DNA from 2 places in the Streptomyces sp. NPDC053541 genome. Region 1 is predicted to be linked to the other one. Evidence: riboswitches for the same ligand, from Rfam matches in the RefSeq annotation. Region 1 holds a riboswitch; the other holds the start of a gene.
The links. Region 1 has a riboswitch for ZMP and ZTP ahead of glyA (serine hydroxymethyltransferase). Riboswitches for the same ligand answer to the same signal wherever they lie in the genome.
Positions count from the first base shown of each region.

Region 2: another riboswitch for ZMP and ZTP. It lies ahead of ACIGW2_RS09520 (bifunctional 5,10-methylenetetrahydrofolate dehydrogenase/5,10-methenyltetrahydrofolate cyclohydrolase); the one in region 1 lies ahead of glyA (serine hydroxymethyltransferase).

Region 1 is NZ_JBITXM010000001.1:600,917-608,616, reverse strand. Features, by position in the region: gene trpS (tryptophan--tRNA ligase) at 1-309, opposite strand, end outside; gene glyA (serine hydroxymethyltransferase) at 411-1,766, opposite strand; ZMP/ZTP riboswitch at 1,832-1,922, opposite strand; gene rocD (ornithine--oxo-acid transaminase) at 2,031-3,245, shown strand; gene ACIGW2_RS03055 (polysaccharide deacetylase family protein) at 3,397-4,098, shown strand; gene ACIGW2_RS03050 (glutathionylspermidine synthase family protein) at 4,088-5,275, opposite strand; gene ACIGW2_RS03045 (hypothetical protein) at 5,282-5,581, opposite strand; gene ACIGW2_RS03040 (hypothetical protein) at 5,714-6,604, shown strand; gene ACIGW2_RS03035 (GlxA family transcriptional regulator) at 6,601-7,608, opposite strand.
Region 2 is NZ_JBITXM010000003.1:511,687-519,386, reverse strand. Features, by position in the region: gene ACIGW2_RS09530 (SWF or SNF family helicase) at 1-1,137, shown strand, start outside; gene ACIGW2_RS09525 (hypothetical protein) at 1,184-1,978, opposite strand; gene ACIGW2_RS09520 (bifunctional 5,10-methylenetetrahydrofolate dehydrogenase/5,10-methenyltetrahydrofolate cyclohydrolase) at 2,141-3,004, opposite strand; ZMP/ZTP riboswitch at 3,050-3,154, opposite strand; gene ACIGW2_RS09515 (GAF domain-containing protein) at 3,298-4,587, shown strand; gene ACIGW2_RS09510 (aldehyde dehydrogenase family protein) at 4,633-6,156, shown strand; gene ACIGW2_RS09505 (peptidylprolyl isomerase) at 6,657-7,382, opposite strand.

The sequences.
Region 1 (7,700 bases):
GCCGGTGAGGCAGTTCATGACCCAGCCGAGCTGGGCGTGCTCGGGGACGTGGCTCTGGACGAAGAGGGTGCAGCGCTCCGGGTCGAGGCCCGCGGCGAGCAGCTGGGCGGCGGCGAGCCGGGTGTTGGCGCGCAGCTCGGCGGGGTCCTGCGGGACCGTGATCGCGTGCAGGTCCACGACCATGTAGAAGGCGTCGTGGGACTCCTGCAGCGCGACCCACTGCCGGACGGCGCCGAGGTAGTTGCCGAGGTGGAACGAGCCTGCGGTGGGCTGGATTCCGGAGAGCACACGAGGTCGATCAGAGGCCATGCTCATCATTCTCTCAGGTGCGCGGGGCGTTCCCGGACTGCCCGCCCACCGCGGGCCGGTGAGACGCGGGACACACGTCCCGCGTCTGTGTCGCGCGGGCGTCAGACGGGCAGGCCCGGGGCCGGGAAGGCGCCCATGAGCTCGGCGACCTCGGCGCGGACCGCGGCGAGCGCGGCCTCGTCGCCCTTGCCGGCGGCGGTGACGCCGCGGTCGATCCACTCGGCGACCCGCGGCATGTGGTCCGTGGTGAGGCCGCGGGAGGTGAGGGACGGGGTGCCGATGCGGACGCCGGAGGGGTCGAAGGGCTTGCGGGGGTCGTAGGGGACGGTGTTGTAGTTGACGACGATCCCGGCCCGGTCGAGGGCCTTGGCGGCGATCTTGCCGGGGACCTCCTTGGGGGTGAGGTCCATGAGGATCAGGTGGTTGTCGGTGCCGCCGGAGACGAGGTCGAAGCCGCGGGCGAGCAGCGCCTCGGCGAGCGCCCGGGCATTGGCGACGACGGCGTGGGCGTAGTCCCGGAAGGCGGGCCGGGCGGCCTCGTGCAGGGCGACGGCGATGGCGGCGGTGGTCTGGTTGTGCGGGCCGCCCTGGAGGCCGGGGAAGACGGCCTTGTCGAGGGCCTTCGCGTGCTCCGCGCGGGACATCAGCATGGCGCCGCGCGGGCCGCGCAGGGTCTTGTGGGTGGTGGTGGACACCACGTCGACGTGCGGGACGGGGGACGGGTGGGCGCCGCCCGCGATCAGGCCGGCGATGTGGGCGACGTCGGCGACGAGCACGGCGCCGGCCTCGCGGGCGATCTCCCCGAAGGCGGCGAAGTCGATGGTGCGGGGCAGCGCGGTGCCGCCGCAGAAGATGACCTTGGGGCGCTCGGCGAGGGCGAGCTCGCGGACCTGGTCGTAGTCGATGAGCCCGGTGTCCCGGCGCACGCCGTACTGCACGCCCCGGAACCAGGTGCCGGTGGCGGAGACGCCCCAGCCGTGGGTGAGGTGGCCCCCCATGGGCAGGGCCATGCCCATGACGGTGTCGCCGGGCTCGGCGAAGGCGAGGTAGACGGCGAGGTTGGCGGGCGAGCCGGAGTAGGGCTGGACGTTGGCGTGGTCGACGCCGAAGAGGGCCTTGGCGCGCTCGACGGCGAGGGTCTCGACCCGGTCGATGTTCTGCTGGCCCTCGTAGTAGCGGCGGCCGGGGTAGCCCTCGCTGTACTTGTTCTGGAGGACGGTGCCGGAGGCTTCGAGGACGGCGGCGGAGACGTAGTTCTCGCTGGGGATGAGGCGCAGGGTCTCGGCCTGGAGCCGCTCCTCGGCGCCGACGAGGGCGGCGAGCTCGGGGTCGGCGGCCGAAAGCGCCGGGTGGTGGGCGGGAAGGTCCGCGTGGTGGGCGGGAAGGTCCGCGGGGTGGTGGGCGGGAAGGTTCGTGGGGTGGTGGGCGGGAAGGTTCATGGCGTTGTCGGCGTCCATGGCGTGTGCCTCCGGGCAGCTGGGTCCCGGCGCGGGAGGCGCACGGGACTCGACGGTCGGTCGTCCCGTGATGCCCAGGCGAGCGGCACCTCGTGTGGTCTGCCGCGCACGGCTCCCCCGGGGTCGGTTCCCCGTACGCCAGTCGCCGTGCGTGTTTCCACAGTAGCGGGCGCGTCGTCGCCGGAGGTTTCCCGGTCCGGCATGCGAGCGACGATAAGAAAAGGGAGCCACATCCTCCCCTGCCGCAGGACGAACGGAGATCCCGTGTCGAGTACGTCGAGGACCCAGGACGAGATCGCTGCCGCGGACGCGCACAGCGCCCACAACTACCACCCGCTGCCCGTGGTCGTCGCCTCGGCCGAGGGCGCGTGGATGACCGATGTCGAGGGGCGCCGCTTCCTCGACATGCTCGCCGGGTACTCGGCGCTCAACTTCGGCCACGGCAACCGCCGGCTGATCGACGCCGCCAAGGCGCAGCTCGACCGGGTGACGCTGACCTCGCGGGCCTTCCACCACGACCGGTTCGGCGAGTTCTGCGCGCGCCTGGCCGAGCTGTGCGGCAAGGAGGCGGTGCTGCCGATGAACACGGGGGCGGAGGCCGTCGAGACGGCGGTGAAGACGGCCCGCAAGTGGGGGTACGAGGTGAAGGGCGTGCCGGACGGGCACGCGAAGATCGTGGTGGCCGGGAACAACTTCCACGGCCGGACGACGACGATCGTCTCCTTCTCGACGGACCACGAGGCCCGGGACCACTTCGGGCCGTACACGCCGGGCTTCGAGATCGTCCCGTACGGCGACCTGACGGCGCTGGAGGCGGCGGTCACCGAGAACACGGTGGCGGTGCTGCTCGAACCCATCCAGGGCGAGGCGGGGGTGCTGGTCCCGCCGCCGGGCTATCTGCGCGGGGTGCGGGAGCTGACGGCCCGGCGGAACGTGCTGTTCATGGCGGACGAGATCCAGTCGGGCCTGGGCCGCACGGGGAGGACGTTCGCGTGCGAGCACGAGGGCGTGGTGCCGGACGTGTACGTCCTCGGCAAGGCGCTGGGCGGCGGCGTGGTGCCGGTGTCGGCGGTGGTCGCGGACCGGGACGTGCTCGGGGTGTTCCGCCCGGGCGAGCACGGCTCGACCTTCGGCGGCAACCCGCTGGCCTGCGCGGTCGCCCTGGAGGTGATCGCGATGCTGCGCACCGGCGAGTACCAGGAGCGGGCCGCCGAGCTGGGCGAGCACCTGCACGCGGAGCTGGGCCTGCTGGTCGGCGGCGGCGCGGTGGAGGCGGTGCGCGGCCGGGGCCTGTGGGCGGGCGTGGACATCACGCCCGCGAAGGGCACGGGCCGGCAGGTCTCGGAGCGCCTGATGGAGCGGGGCGTCCTGGTGAAGGACACCCACGGCTCGACGATCCGGATCGCGCCGCCGCTGGTGATCTCGAAGGAGGACCTGGACTGGGGGCTGGAGCAGCTGCGGGGCGTGCTGGCGGAGTGACGGCGGCCGGGCCGGCCGGCGGCCGTGTGGTTCCGCCGGCCGGCCGGGCCCGGACCTCGGCGGTCCCCCTTCGGGCTGGACCGCCGAGGTCCGTTTCCCGCCCAAGGCGCCCCATTGACACCCCAGTTGGTCTAGGCCAATGATGGCCGCCATGCCGAGATCCCGTCCGCGCCGTGCCCCGCGCCACCGGCTCGCCGCACTCGTCGCGCTCCTCCCCCTCGCCGTCCTGGGGACGTCCGCAGCCCCCGCGGAGGCGGCCACGGCCGCCTGGCCCGGCCCCGTGCCGGTCGTGCACCACGTCGACACGACCGACCCGGTCGTCTTCATCACCCTGGACGACGGCTGGAACCACGACCCCGCCGCCGCCCGGCTGCTGCTCGACCGACGGGTGCCGGCCTCGCTGTTCCTGCTGCCGGGCGCCTACGCGTACGACTCCGGCTACTTCCGCACGCTGCTCGACCACGGCCGCTCGCGCGTCGAGAACCACACGGTCGACCACCCGGACCTCACCGCCCTCGACGCCGCCGGGCAGAAGGCCCAGATCTGCGGGGCGCGCGAGGCGCACCTGGCCGAGTTCGGCGACGGCCCGCGGCTGTTGCGCCCGCCGTACGGCACCTACGACGCCACGACCCGGATCACGGCCCGCGCCTGCGGGGCGAAGGCCGTGGTGACCTGGACGCACGACATGACGACCTGGGGCGGCCGGACCCCGCCGACGCCCGCGCTCGCGCCGGGCGACATCGTGCTGCTGCACTTAGACGAGACCGTCGAGCAGGACCTGAGGCGGGTGCTGGACGCGGCGGACGCCGCCGGCCTGAGACCGGCGCCGCTGCGCGACTACGTCACAGAATGACGTGCGGGATGAAGCGCGCGTACTCGTCCGTGATCAGGCCCGCCGACTCGCGGATGCCGAGGCCCGCCGACTCGTCGCCGACGGTCCACGCGCCGAGCACGACCCGGTTGCCGTCGAAGTCGGGCAGCGGGGCGAGCTCCTGGTAGCAGACCGGGTCGGGGCCGGCGCCGGTCACGGGGGTGCCCGGTTCGTGGACCGTGACGCCGGCGCCCTCGCGGCCGAGCAGCGGCTTGGCCACCCAGCCGGTGGTGGTGGCGAGTTCGCGCGGTCCGTCGAGGTAGGCGGGCAGCAGGTTGGGGTGGCCCGGGTAGAGCTCCCAGAGGATCGCCAGGAGCGCCTTGTTGGAGAGCAGCATCTTCCAGGCCGGCTCGATCCAGCAGGTGGTGCCGCTGCCGCCGCCGTTGTCGAGCGTGTCGAGGACGTGCGGCCCGAAGGGGTCGGTGACCAGCCACTCCCACGGGTAGAGCTTGAAGCAGGCGCGGATGAAGCGCAGCCGGTCGTCGACGAAGCGTCCGGAGATGCGGTCCCAGCCGATCCGCTCGACCGACAGCGCCTCGGTGGCGAGGCCGGCCTGCTGGGCGGTCTCGCGGAGGTACGCGACGGTCATCAGGTCCTCGCCGAGCTCGTCGACGTCGGAGTGCACGAAGTGCACGGGGCTGCCGGGCGGCAGCAGGTGCGCCTGCCGCTTCCAGGCGTCGACGAGGCGCTCGTGGAGCGAGTTCCACTGGTCGGCGCCGGGGAAGCGCTCCTCCATCCAGAACCACTGCGGGCTCGCGGCCTCCACCAGGGAGGTCGGGGTGTCGGCGTTGTACTCCAGCATCTTCGCCGGCCCCGTGCCGTCGTAGCGGAGGTCGAAGCGGGCGTAGATGCTGGGGAGTTCGGCGCGGCGGCGCCAGGACTCGGCGACCCGGGAGGCGAGCCGCCGGTCGGTGATGCCGAGCTCGGCGAAACGGTCCTTCTCGACGATGTGCGCCGCCGCGGCCAGGCACATCGCGTGCAGTTCCTCGACGACCTCCTCCAGGGCCTCCACCTCGGGCAGGCTGAAGGAGTAGTAGGCGCTCTCGTCCCAGTAGGGGCGCAGGGAGTCGTCGGGGTAGCGGGTCAGGGGGTAGATCAGGCCCTGTTCCTCGACGGTCCGCTGCCAGCCGGGCCGGGGTTCGATGGTGTGGCGCCGCACGGGGGATCAGCCGCCGGAGGAGGAACCGTGGCCGCCGAAGCCGCCGCTGGAGACCGCGGACTTGTCGAAGCTGCCGCCGCTGACCGTGCCGTTGCGGGAGGAGCCGCCGTAGTAATAGCGCCCGCTGTGGCCGGAGCCGGAGTTGGAGCCGCTGCCGTCGCCGCCACCGCACTCGTAGTCCGGGAGCTCCTTGTAGGTGACCGGGTCGATGCAGCGCCGGTCGGGCTCGGACGAGCAGGCCGTCAGCGTGGCGGCGAGCAGGCTCACTCCGCCCAGGACCACCGTCGTCGACCGCACTCTGCGCATGTCCGTCCCCGTCCTCCCCTGTGGGCCCGGGCGGTGGCGGCTGCCGCACCCGGTTGCGACCGCACAGTGTAGGCCCGGCGTGAACGCCCGTCCGATCCCCGTCGCACTAGAGTCCCTTTCGTGCTCCTTGGGATGATCTGCGCGCTCGGTTCGGCCGTCTGCTTCGGCGCCGCCTCCGTCTTCCAGGCGCTCGGCGCCCGCGCGGCCGAGCCCGGCACGGGCGGCGGGGTCGACGTGACCCTGCTGTGGCGGGCGCTGCGCCAGTGGCGGTACGTGGCCGGGCTCGGCATGGACGGCCTCGGCTTCGTCCTGCAGGTCGTGGCGCTGCGGACGCTGCCGATCTACGCGGTCGGCGCCTCCCTCGCGGCGAGCCTCGCCGTGACGGCGGTGATCGCCTCCCGGCTGCTCGGGGTGCGGCTGAGCCGTACGGAGTGGGCGGCGGTCGCGGTGGTCTGCCTGGGCCTGGCGCTGCTGGCCCTGTCCTCCGGGCGGGAGGGGCACGAGGGCGGCGGGGGCGCGCTGTCCTGGGGGCTGCTCGCGGCCTCCTTCGGCGTCCTCGGGGCGGGCGCGGCGGCCGGCCGGCTGCCGGACCGGGCGCGCGCCCTGACCCTGGGCCTCGCGGGCGGCTTCGGCTTCGGCGTGGTCGAGATCGCGGTCCGGCTGCTCGACACCTTCGACCTGACCGACCCGGCGCTGTACGCCCTGCTGGTCGGCGGCGGCAGCGCCTTCCTCCTCTACACCTCCGCGCTGCACCGGGGCGCGGTCACCACCGCCACCGCCGGCCTGGTCCTCGGCGAGACCATCGGCCCCGCCGTCGTCGGCGTCGCCTGGCTCGGCGACACCACCCGCGAGGGCCTGGGCTGGCTGGCCCTGCTCGGCTTCGCGGTGGCCGTGGCGGGCTCCCTGACCCTGGCCCGCTTCGGCGAGGCCCCGGCCACGGCGACCGCGACGGACCCCGGCGGGGACGCGGAAGCCGTGAAGGACGAGGGGGCGGGTGCGGGGCCGGGGCCGGGCGCGGCCTAGTCGGCGGTGGCGGCGCGGCGGCGGAAGGCCGCGCGGTAGGCGCCGGGGCGGTGGCCGGTGTGGCGGGCGAAGAGGGCGGCGAAGGTGCCGGGGTCGCGGTAGCCGACCTGGGCCGCGACGGCGGCGACGGTGCGGTCGGTGGTCTCCAGGAGGTGGCGGGCGCGGCGGACCCGGGCCGCCTGGAGGTGGGCGAGCGGGGTGCGGCCGGTCTCGGCGGAGAAGCGGCGCAGCAGGGTGCGGGTGCTGACTCCGAAGGCGGCGGCGAGGGCGGCCAGGTCGTAGCGGGCGGCGAGGTTCTGGTCGAGGTGGCGCATGACCTGCTGGGAGAACTCGCTGCCGGGCTCCGGCAGCAGGGCCGGGTCCACGTACGGGGTCTGGGAGGTGCGGGCGTCGTCGACGAGGGCGAGCCGGGCGGTGGTCCGGGCGACCCGCGGGCCGCTGTGGTGGCGGATCAGCTCCAGCGCGAAGTCGTACATCGCGCCGAAGGCGGCCGTGGTGGTCACGCCCCGGTCGGTGACCACCAGGTGCTCGGGCCGCACGTCGGCCTCCGGGTGCCGGGCGGCGAGCACGCCCGCGTGCAGCCAGGAGGTGGTGGCCCGGCGCCCGTCGAGCAGCCCGGCCGCGCCGAGCAGGAACGCGCCCACGCACAGCGAGACCACCGCGCGCCCGGCCGCCGCCTGCGCGCGGACGGCGGCCGTCTCGGGCCCGAGCCCGGCGAGCCGGGCGTCCAGGTCCGCGCCGAGCCGCAGCTCGAAGCCGGGGACGACGAGGACGTCCACCTCGCCGAGCGGACGCACGTCCAGGCTCGCGCCGCCCGAGGCGACGACCCGGCGGCGCGGCGACACGACCGTCACCCGGTAGCCGGGCCGGTCCGGGCCGGCCACGTGCCCCGCCATCGTCAGCAGGTCGGGCACCCCGAAGACCTCGGACGCGAAGCACCCCGGATACGCCAGCACCCCGACCCGCAGGTCCCCGGCCGTCCGCCGTTCCTCCGCCCCCGTCATGCCCGGCCTCCCCGTCGCCCCGCGCGCCCCGCGCGCCGCCGTTCGGCGGCGAGATTACCCCCGGCCTTGGCGATCCGGCCCCTCAACGGGAG
Region 2 (7,700 bases), on a different contig from region 1:
GGCCGGCAGCACGCGCGGGCCGGGGCGGTCGGCGCGGTGTCGGTGCGGCCCGGCCGGATCACGGCCGTGGTGCAGGACCGGGACGGCACGGCGTACCGCAGCGACGTGCTGCTCCAGGAGCTGTCCGAGGACGCGTGGGACACCCTGGTCGACCTGGCCGTGGACAGCGCCGGGCACATCGCGGCGCTGCTCGACCGCGAGATGCCGCCGCACCTGGTGGAGGACGCGGCGGCGGCCGGGCTCGACCTGCTGCCGGGCATCGGCGACCTGGAGCCGGAGTGCGGCTGCGAGGCCTGGGACCACTGCCCGCACACCGCGGCCCTGTGCTACCAGGTGGCGCGGCTGCTGGACCAGGACCCGTTCGTGCTGCTGCTGATGCGGGGGCGCGGGGAGCGGGCGGTGATCGAGGCGCTGCAGGAGCGCAGCGCGGCGCGGCTCGCCGGTCCGGCGGACGGGCGCGGCACCGAGGACGGTGCGGAGCTCCGTACCGGCGGGCGGACGGGGGTGTCGGCGGCGGAGGCGTTCGCCGCGGGCGGGATCCTGCCGCCGCTGCCCGCGCCGCCGGTTCCGGCTGCGGAGCCGGGCGAACCGCCGTCCCTGGACACCGAGACCGAGCCGGAGCCGGGTCTCGACCCGGCGGCCCTGGAGTTCCTGGCGGCGGACGCGGCGGCCCGTGCCCACCGGCTGCTCAGCGGGGCGGCGGCGTTCGACGAGCCGGCGCTGACGCCGGAGCAGGACGCGGTGCGGCTCGCGGCCTGCTCCCCGCCGTCCTGGCTGGCCGCCCGGCTGGCGAGCGGCTCGGGCCGTTCGCGTGCCGAGCTCGACCTGGCGGTCCGGGCCTGGCGTGCCGGCGGCCGGGCCGGTCTCGCGGTCCTCGGCGAGGAGTGGACCCCCGGCCCGGAGGCGCTGCGCCGGGCCGAGACCCGGCTCGCGGAGGCCTGGGAGGCCGAGGACCGCCCCGTGCTCCACGCGTCGGGCCCGGCCCGCTGGGCCGTGGAGGGAGCGGGGCTTGAGCTGCGTCTGGGCGAGGACGGCCGCTGGTGGCCGTATCGCGAGACGTCCGCCGGCTGGTCCCCGGCGGGCCCGCCGGACCCGGACCCCGCGGCGGCGCTGGCCGGGGCGGAGGAACCGGCCTGACCCACGAGGCCGCCGGGTGTCGCCCCGCGGCTTCAGGTCGGCGGCTTCACCTCAGCGGGGCGGTGAGCTTCTGCCCGCTGTCCGAGGGGGCGGCCAGGCTGCAGGCGACGGTGTCCTCGCCGAGCAGATAGCTGGTGAGGTACGGGTACTGGACGAAGGTGGTCCAGCGGGTGCCGAGGGGCTGGGCGGCGGCTCTGGCGCGCAGCGGCGCCCGGCACAGGGCGGCCGCCGCGTCCCGTACGGCCTCCTCGTCCGCGTACCGGCCGGTGAGGCGGAGCCGGGCGACGAGTTCGGCGTCGTGCGGGGTGTCGCAGGCGCGGGGCACGACGGTCCCGGGCGCGTCCCGGTCGATGTCGAAGCAGTCGCCCACGCGCAGCGTGTCGTACGGGCGGGGCGCGGGCGCGGCGGTGCGGCGGGCCGCCGTGGTACGGGGCCGGGGGCTCGCGGTCGCGGTGGTGCGCGCGGTAGGGGCGGGCGAGCGGGTGGCGGCCGGGTGCGCGGGGCGGTCGCGGTCCGTGCCGGGCACGGCGGAGGGGCGGGTGCCGCGGGTCGGCGTGGGTTCGGGGGTGCGCGCGGCGGGCCGCCTGCCGGACCTGCCGGAGGCGGTGCCGGCCGGCGGGGCGGTGGTGGCGCCGGGCATCGCGCGGGCGGGGGTGGCGGGGCCGGCCGCGGTGCCGCGGGCGGGTCCGTCGGCGGCCGTGCCGGTGGTTCCGCCGCGTGCGGTGACGGCGACGGAGAGCGCCAGGACGGCCGCGAGCGCGGCGACCGGCAGGACGACGGCGCCCGGCCGTCTGGGCGGCCGGGCGTCGCGGGACGGGGTGTCCGTCGGCGGGTGGAGCATGGGATCCAGGGTCACCCGGCCGGGTCCACGGGGCGACCGTTACCGGTGGGTCGGGCGGCGCTCGTACAGAACCGTGACAATCCCGCGGCGTGGCCGTCACCCGCGCCGCGGCTCCGCGCCGCCTTGCTCCCCAAGGGTCCCGGTCCGTTCGGTATGTGCCGTTCAGCCCGTGACGAGGCCGAGCTGGCGCTCGGCGGCGTCGACGGTCTGGGCGAGCAGGACGGCGATGGTCATGGGGCCGACGCCGCCGGGGACGGGGGTGATGAGGGAGGCGCGCTCGGCGGCGCTGTCGAAGTCGACGTCGCCGACGTTGCCCGGGTTGTAGCCGGCGTCGATGACGACGGCGCCGGGCTTGATGTCCTCGCCCTTGATGAACTGCGGCTTGCCGACGGCGGCGACCAGGACGTCGGCCTCGCGGACGGCGGCGGAGAGGTCGGCGGTGCGGGAGTGGCAGTAGGTGACGGTGGCGTCGCGGCCGAGGAGCAGCAGGCCGGCCGGCTTGCCGAGGATGGCGCTGCGGCCGACGACGACGGCCCGCTTGCCGCTCAGCTCGACGTCGTACGCGTCGAGCAGCCGCATGATGCCGCCGGGGGTGCAGGACACGAAGCCGGGCAGGCCGAAGCCCATGGCGGCGAAGGAGGCCATGGTGACGCCGTCGACGTCCTTCTCCGGGGCGATGGCCTCGAAGGCGGCGCGCTCGTCGATGTGCGGGCCGACCGGGTGCTGGAGCAGGATGCCGTGCACCTCGGGGTCGGAAGAGAGCGCGGCGATGGCGGCGACGAGCTCCTCGGTGGTGGTCTCGGCGGGGAGTTCGACGTGCTGGGAGCGGATCCCGGCCTTGGCGCAGCGGTTCTGCTTCATCTTCACGTACGTGACGGAGGCCGGGTCGGCGCCGACGAGGACGGTGGCGAGGCAGGGGGTGGTGCCGGTGCGGCGGGTGATCTCGGCGGCGCGGGCGGCGGTCTCCTCGACCGTGCGGCGGGCGAGCGCGGTGCCGTCCATGAGGCGTGCGGTGCTGGTGGACATGGGCCACTCCTGAGCGTCGTCGTTGATCGTTCGACCGGTTCGTCGGTTGATCGCCCAGGCGCACGGCAGCGGCACGGTCGCGCGGGGTGCGCGTCCGCCGGGCCGCTCCCCGGTGGTGATCCACCTCAAGCGCCAGTCACGGCCCGCGGACCACTTTACGGGACGCCAGGGCGGCGGCGGTCGGCCAGGGCGCGGAGGCGGTTCCGTTCGGTGCGCTCCGGACGCTTGTCCGCGGGGCGGGCGCGCGTGACGATGGCGGGCACGGAGCGGACGACCTCGACGGGGAGGCCGAGTTGAGCGATGCGGCGGTGCCCGGGCGGGACGGTGCGGCGGTGCGGCGGGCGCACGAGGCCTTCACGGCCGGGGGCCCGCTCGCGGCGCCGCCGGGCGGTCCGCCGGTGCGGCCGCTGGTCGCGGAGTCGTGGCGGCGCTCGGCGCGGGCGCGGGTGAGCCCGGACGGCGCGGCGCGGGTGGAGCTGGACGAGGAGGAGCTGGCCGGGCACCGGGAGGGGCATCCGCTGGCGGCGGCGATGCCGGTGGTGCGGGAGCTGATGGGGGCGTACGCGCGGGACGGGGAGCATCTGCTCGCCGTGTGCGACGCGGCGGGCCGGATGCTGTGGGTGGAGGGGCATCCCCGGACGCTGCGGCGGGCGCAGGGCATGAACTTCGTCGCCGGGGCGCGCTGGTCGGAGGCGGCGGCGGGGACGAACGCGCCGGGGACGGCCATGGCGGTGGACCGGCCGGTGCAGGTGTGCGCGGCGGAGCACTTCCGGCGCCCGGTGCAGGCGTGGACCTGCGCGGCGGCACCGGTGCACGACCCGCACTCCGGGCGGCTGCTGGGCGCGGTGGACATCACCGGCGGTGCCGGCCTCGCGCATCCGCACAGCCTGGCGTTCGTACAGGCGGTGGCGCGGGCGGCGGAGTCGCAGCTGGCCCTGGTCTCCCCCGCCGCGGCGGGCCGGCGGCCGCGGCTCACCGCGCTCGGCCGGGACGAGGCGCTGTGGCAGGCGGCGGGGCGGCGGCTGCGGCTCGGCCGCCGGCACAGCGAGCTGCTGGTGCTCCTGGCGCACCGCCCGGAGGGCCTGTCCGGTGACGAGCTGCTCACGCTGCTGTACGAGGACGAGTCGGTCACCCCGGTCACGCTGCGGGCGGAGCTGTCCCGGCTGCGGGGCCTGCTCGGTCCGGAGCTGCTCGCCTCGCGTCCGTACCGTCTGACGGCCGAGGTCGACGCGGACTTCGCCGTGGTGGACCGGCGGCTGTCCTCGGGCGCGGTGGCGACGGCGCTCGGCGCGTACGCGGGCCCGCTGCTGCCGTCCTCGTGCGCTCCGGGGGTGGTACGGCTGCGGGAGCGGCTGGCCGGGCGGCTGCGGGCGGCCCTGGTGGACCGGGGTGATCCGGGGCTGCTCGCGGACTGGGCGTACAGCGCGTGGGGCGAGGACGACGTGGTGGTGTGGCGGGCGCTCGCCTCGGCCGTGCCGGCGGCGCAGGCGCCCGCGGTACGGGCGCGGCTCGCCGCCCTGGACGCGGAACTGTCGGCGGGTGCAACGGGGTTGCAACGTCGGGGCGCGCAGCATCGGCGGTGAACGCCGGCCGAGGGCGGCCGGCGCGGTCCGAGGGAGGTCCCGCCCATGACCCGTTACGCCGCACCCGGCACCGAGGGTTCGCTGATGTCCTACGCGAGCCGCTACGACCACTGGATCGGCGGGGAGTACGTGGCCCCGGCGGACGGCCGGTACTTCGAGAACCCGAGCCCGGTCGACGGCAAGCCGTTCACGGAGGTGGCCCGCGGCTCGGCGGAGGACGTGGAGCGGGCCCTGGACGCGGCGCACGCGGCGGCCCCGGCCTGGGGACGGACGGCGCCGGCCGAGCGGGCGCAGGTGCTGCTGCGGATCGCCGACCGGATGGAGGCCTCGTTGGAGGCGCTGGCGGTCGCGGAGAGCTGGGAGAACGGCAAGCCGGTCCGGGAGACCCTGGCCGCCGACATCCCGCTCGCCATCGACCACTTCCGCTACTTCGCGGGGGCGCTGCGGGCGCAGGAGGGCGCGCTGAGCGAGATCGACGAGGACACCGTGGCGTACCACTTCCACGAGCCGCTGGGGGTGGTCGCGCAGATCATCCCGTGGAACTTCCCGATCCTGATGGCGGTGTGGAAGCTGGCGCCGGCGCTGGCCGCGGGCAACGCGGTCGTCCTCAAGCCCGCCGAGCAGACGCCGGTGTCCGTGCACTACTGGATGAGCCTGGTGGCCGATCTGCTGCCGCCGGGCGTGGTGAACATCGTCAACGGCTTCGGCGAGGAGGCCGGGAAGCCGCTCGCCTCCTCGCCGCGGGTCGCGAAGATCGCCTTCACCGGCGAGACGGGCACGGGCCGGCTGATCATGGGCTATGCGGCGCAGAACCTGAAGCCGGTCACGCTGGAGCTGGGCGGCAAGTCGCCGAACATCTTCTTCGACGACGTGTCGGCGGCGGACGACGACTTCCGCGACAAGGCCCTGGAGGGCTTCACCATGTTCGCCCTGAACCAGGGCGAGGTCTGCACCTGCCCGTCCCGCGCCCTCGTGCAGCGCGGCCACTACCACGACTTCCTCCAGGCGGCGATCACCCGCACGGAGGCCATCGTGCCGGGCCACCCCCTGGACACCGCCACCATGATCGGCGCCCAGGCCTCCGCCGACCAGCTCGCCAAGATCCTCTCCTACCTGGAGATCGGCCGGCAGGAGGGCGCCAAGGTCCTGACGGGCGGTCAGCGCGTCGAGCACGGAGGCGAGCTGGCGGGCGGCTTCTACGTCGAGCCCACCATCTTCGAGGGCGACAACCGGATGCGCGTCTTCCAGGAGGAGATCTTCGGCCCCGTCGTCGCCGTCACCTCCTTCGCCGACCTCGACGACGCCGTCCGCACCGCGAACGACACCCTCTACGGCCTCGGCGCCGGCGTCTGGACCCGCGACACCACCACCGCCTACCGCGCGGGCCGCGCGATCCAGGCGGGCCGCGTCTGGACCAACTGCTACCACGCCTACCCGGCGCACGCCGCCTTCGGCGGCTACAAGCAGTCGGGGGTGGGCCGGGAGACGCACAAGATGATGCTGGAGCACTACCAGCAGACGAAGAACATCCTGCAGAGTTACAGTCCCAAGAAGCTCGGGTTCTTCTAGAGGCACGAAGAAGGCGCCGGACCTGGTCTTCCACCCGTCAGGCACCTCTCGTTCGCCCCAGGCGAGGAGAGGTCACCTCCACACCAAAACTCCCGGATTTCACTGGAGAGGGGAACAGTCCGGGTGTGGATATCCGCCCGACAGGTTGAGCCTTACCGGGGGCCCAGCCCTCCCGCTCGTAGAAGGCGACGGCGTCACGGGCGGCGACGGAACGCAGCAGCCGCCGCCGCGACGGCCCGGGCCGTCGCGGCGGCGGCCGGCAGCTCATCGGCGAGCCGCCTCAGACAACGACAGAGGCGGACACGGAACCGAGCGGCATACACCACTGAACCGGATCGAGGACCAGGGCCTGCTGTCGACCCGGAGGTGACGCGAAGGCGACGCGATCGATCCGACTCCATGGAGGAGCCAGGGACTCACTGGGTATTCGAGTGTCGCCGCAAGCCGACCCCGCACGCCGTCAGGCATGTTCATCGTGGACGCGGCGACATCGCGGTGCGTCAGTGCCGGCAGGACGGCCGGACGTGGAGCAGCTCGGTCCGCAGTACGGGTGTGCCGTCGACCGGTGCCGGGTTCTCCGCGGTCGGCTCGATGCCTCCGGCGGCGACCTTGTCGAGTGTCGCCAGACCGGCGGGGCCGACCGTGCCGAACACCGTGTAGTTCGGTCGCAGTGCGGAGTCGCCGTAGACGACGAAGAACTGTGAGCCGTTCGTGTTCGGGCCGGCGTTGGCCATCGCCAGCAGGCCGCGCCCGTAGAGCCGGCGCGCGCCCGTGGGATCGGTGGCTGCGGGCGGCAGGTCCACCGGCAGTTCGTCCTTGTACTTGTACCCGGGCCCGCCCTCACCGGTGCCGGTCGGGTCGCCGCACTGCAAGACCTTCAGCGTCGGGTACGCCGTCAGGCGGTGGCACACCGTACGGTCGTAGAAACCGTGCCGCGTCAGGTGCAGGAAACTCTGGACCGTGCACGGCGCCTTGGCCCGGTCCAAGCGCAGCGGAAGCGGGCCCTGACTGGTCGGAACAGCCAAGTCGACCGTGCCATGAGCAGGGGTGCGCCGTGGGTCGGGCGGCAGCGGAACATTGCGCGCCGGCGGCTCGTCCGGGGTCTGGGTGTACTGGCAGGGACCGTGCGTGGTGCGCGGTGGAGCGCTGTCGGAAGCGGTGGCGACACTCCCCCCGGACATCACCAACGCCGCGGCCGCGAATGCACTGATCAGCGCTCGTCTCATCCTGCACGCCCTCCTGATGATCTCCAGGTCTTGGAGCGGTCGCAGTCTAGGGCGTGGCGTGGCCTGCGGGAGTGGGATTTCCGGCCGATCGGCGTGACCAGAGCCCCGTCATTCAGGCGAGACGTTGGCCTCTCCGGGACCGCTGGAGTCCGTACCGAATCGACGGCAACGTGGAATACCCGCGAGTGAGGGGAACAACGGTGCCCTGTCGCGGGGCCCGGGAAGGCGCCGCCGTCGGTCCGGGTCGGCACATATCCAGCACTCGCCTAGCGCTCCGCGCCTCAGACCCGTCCCCGACGGAGCCATGGCGCAGCCGAC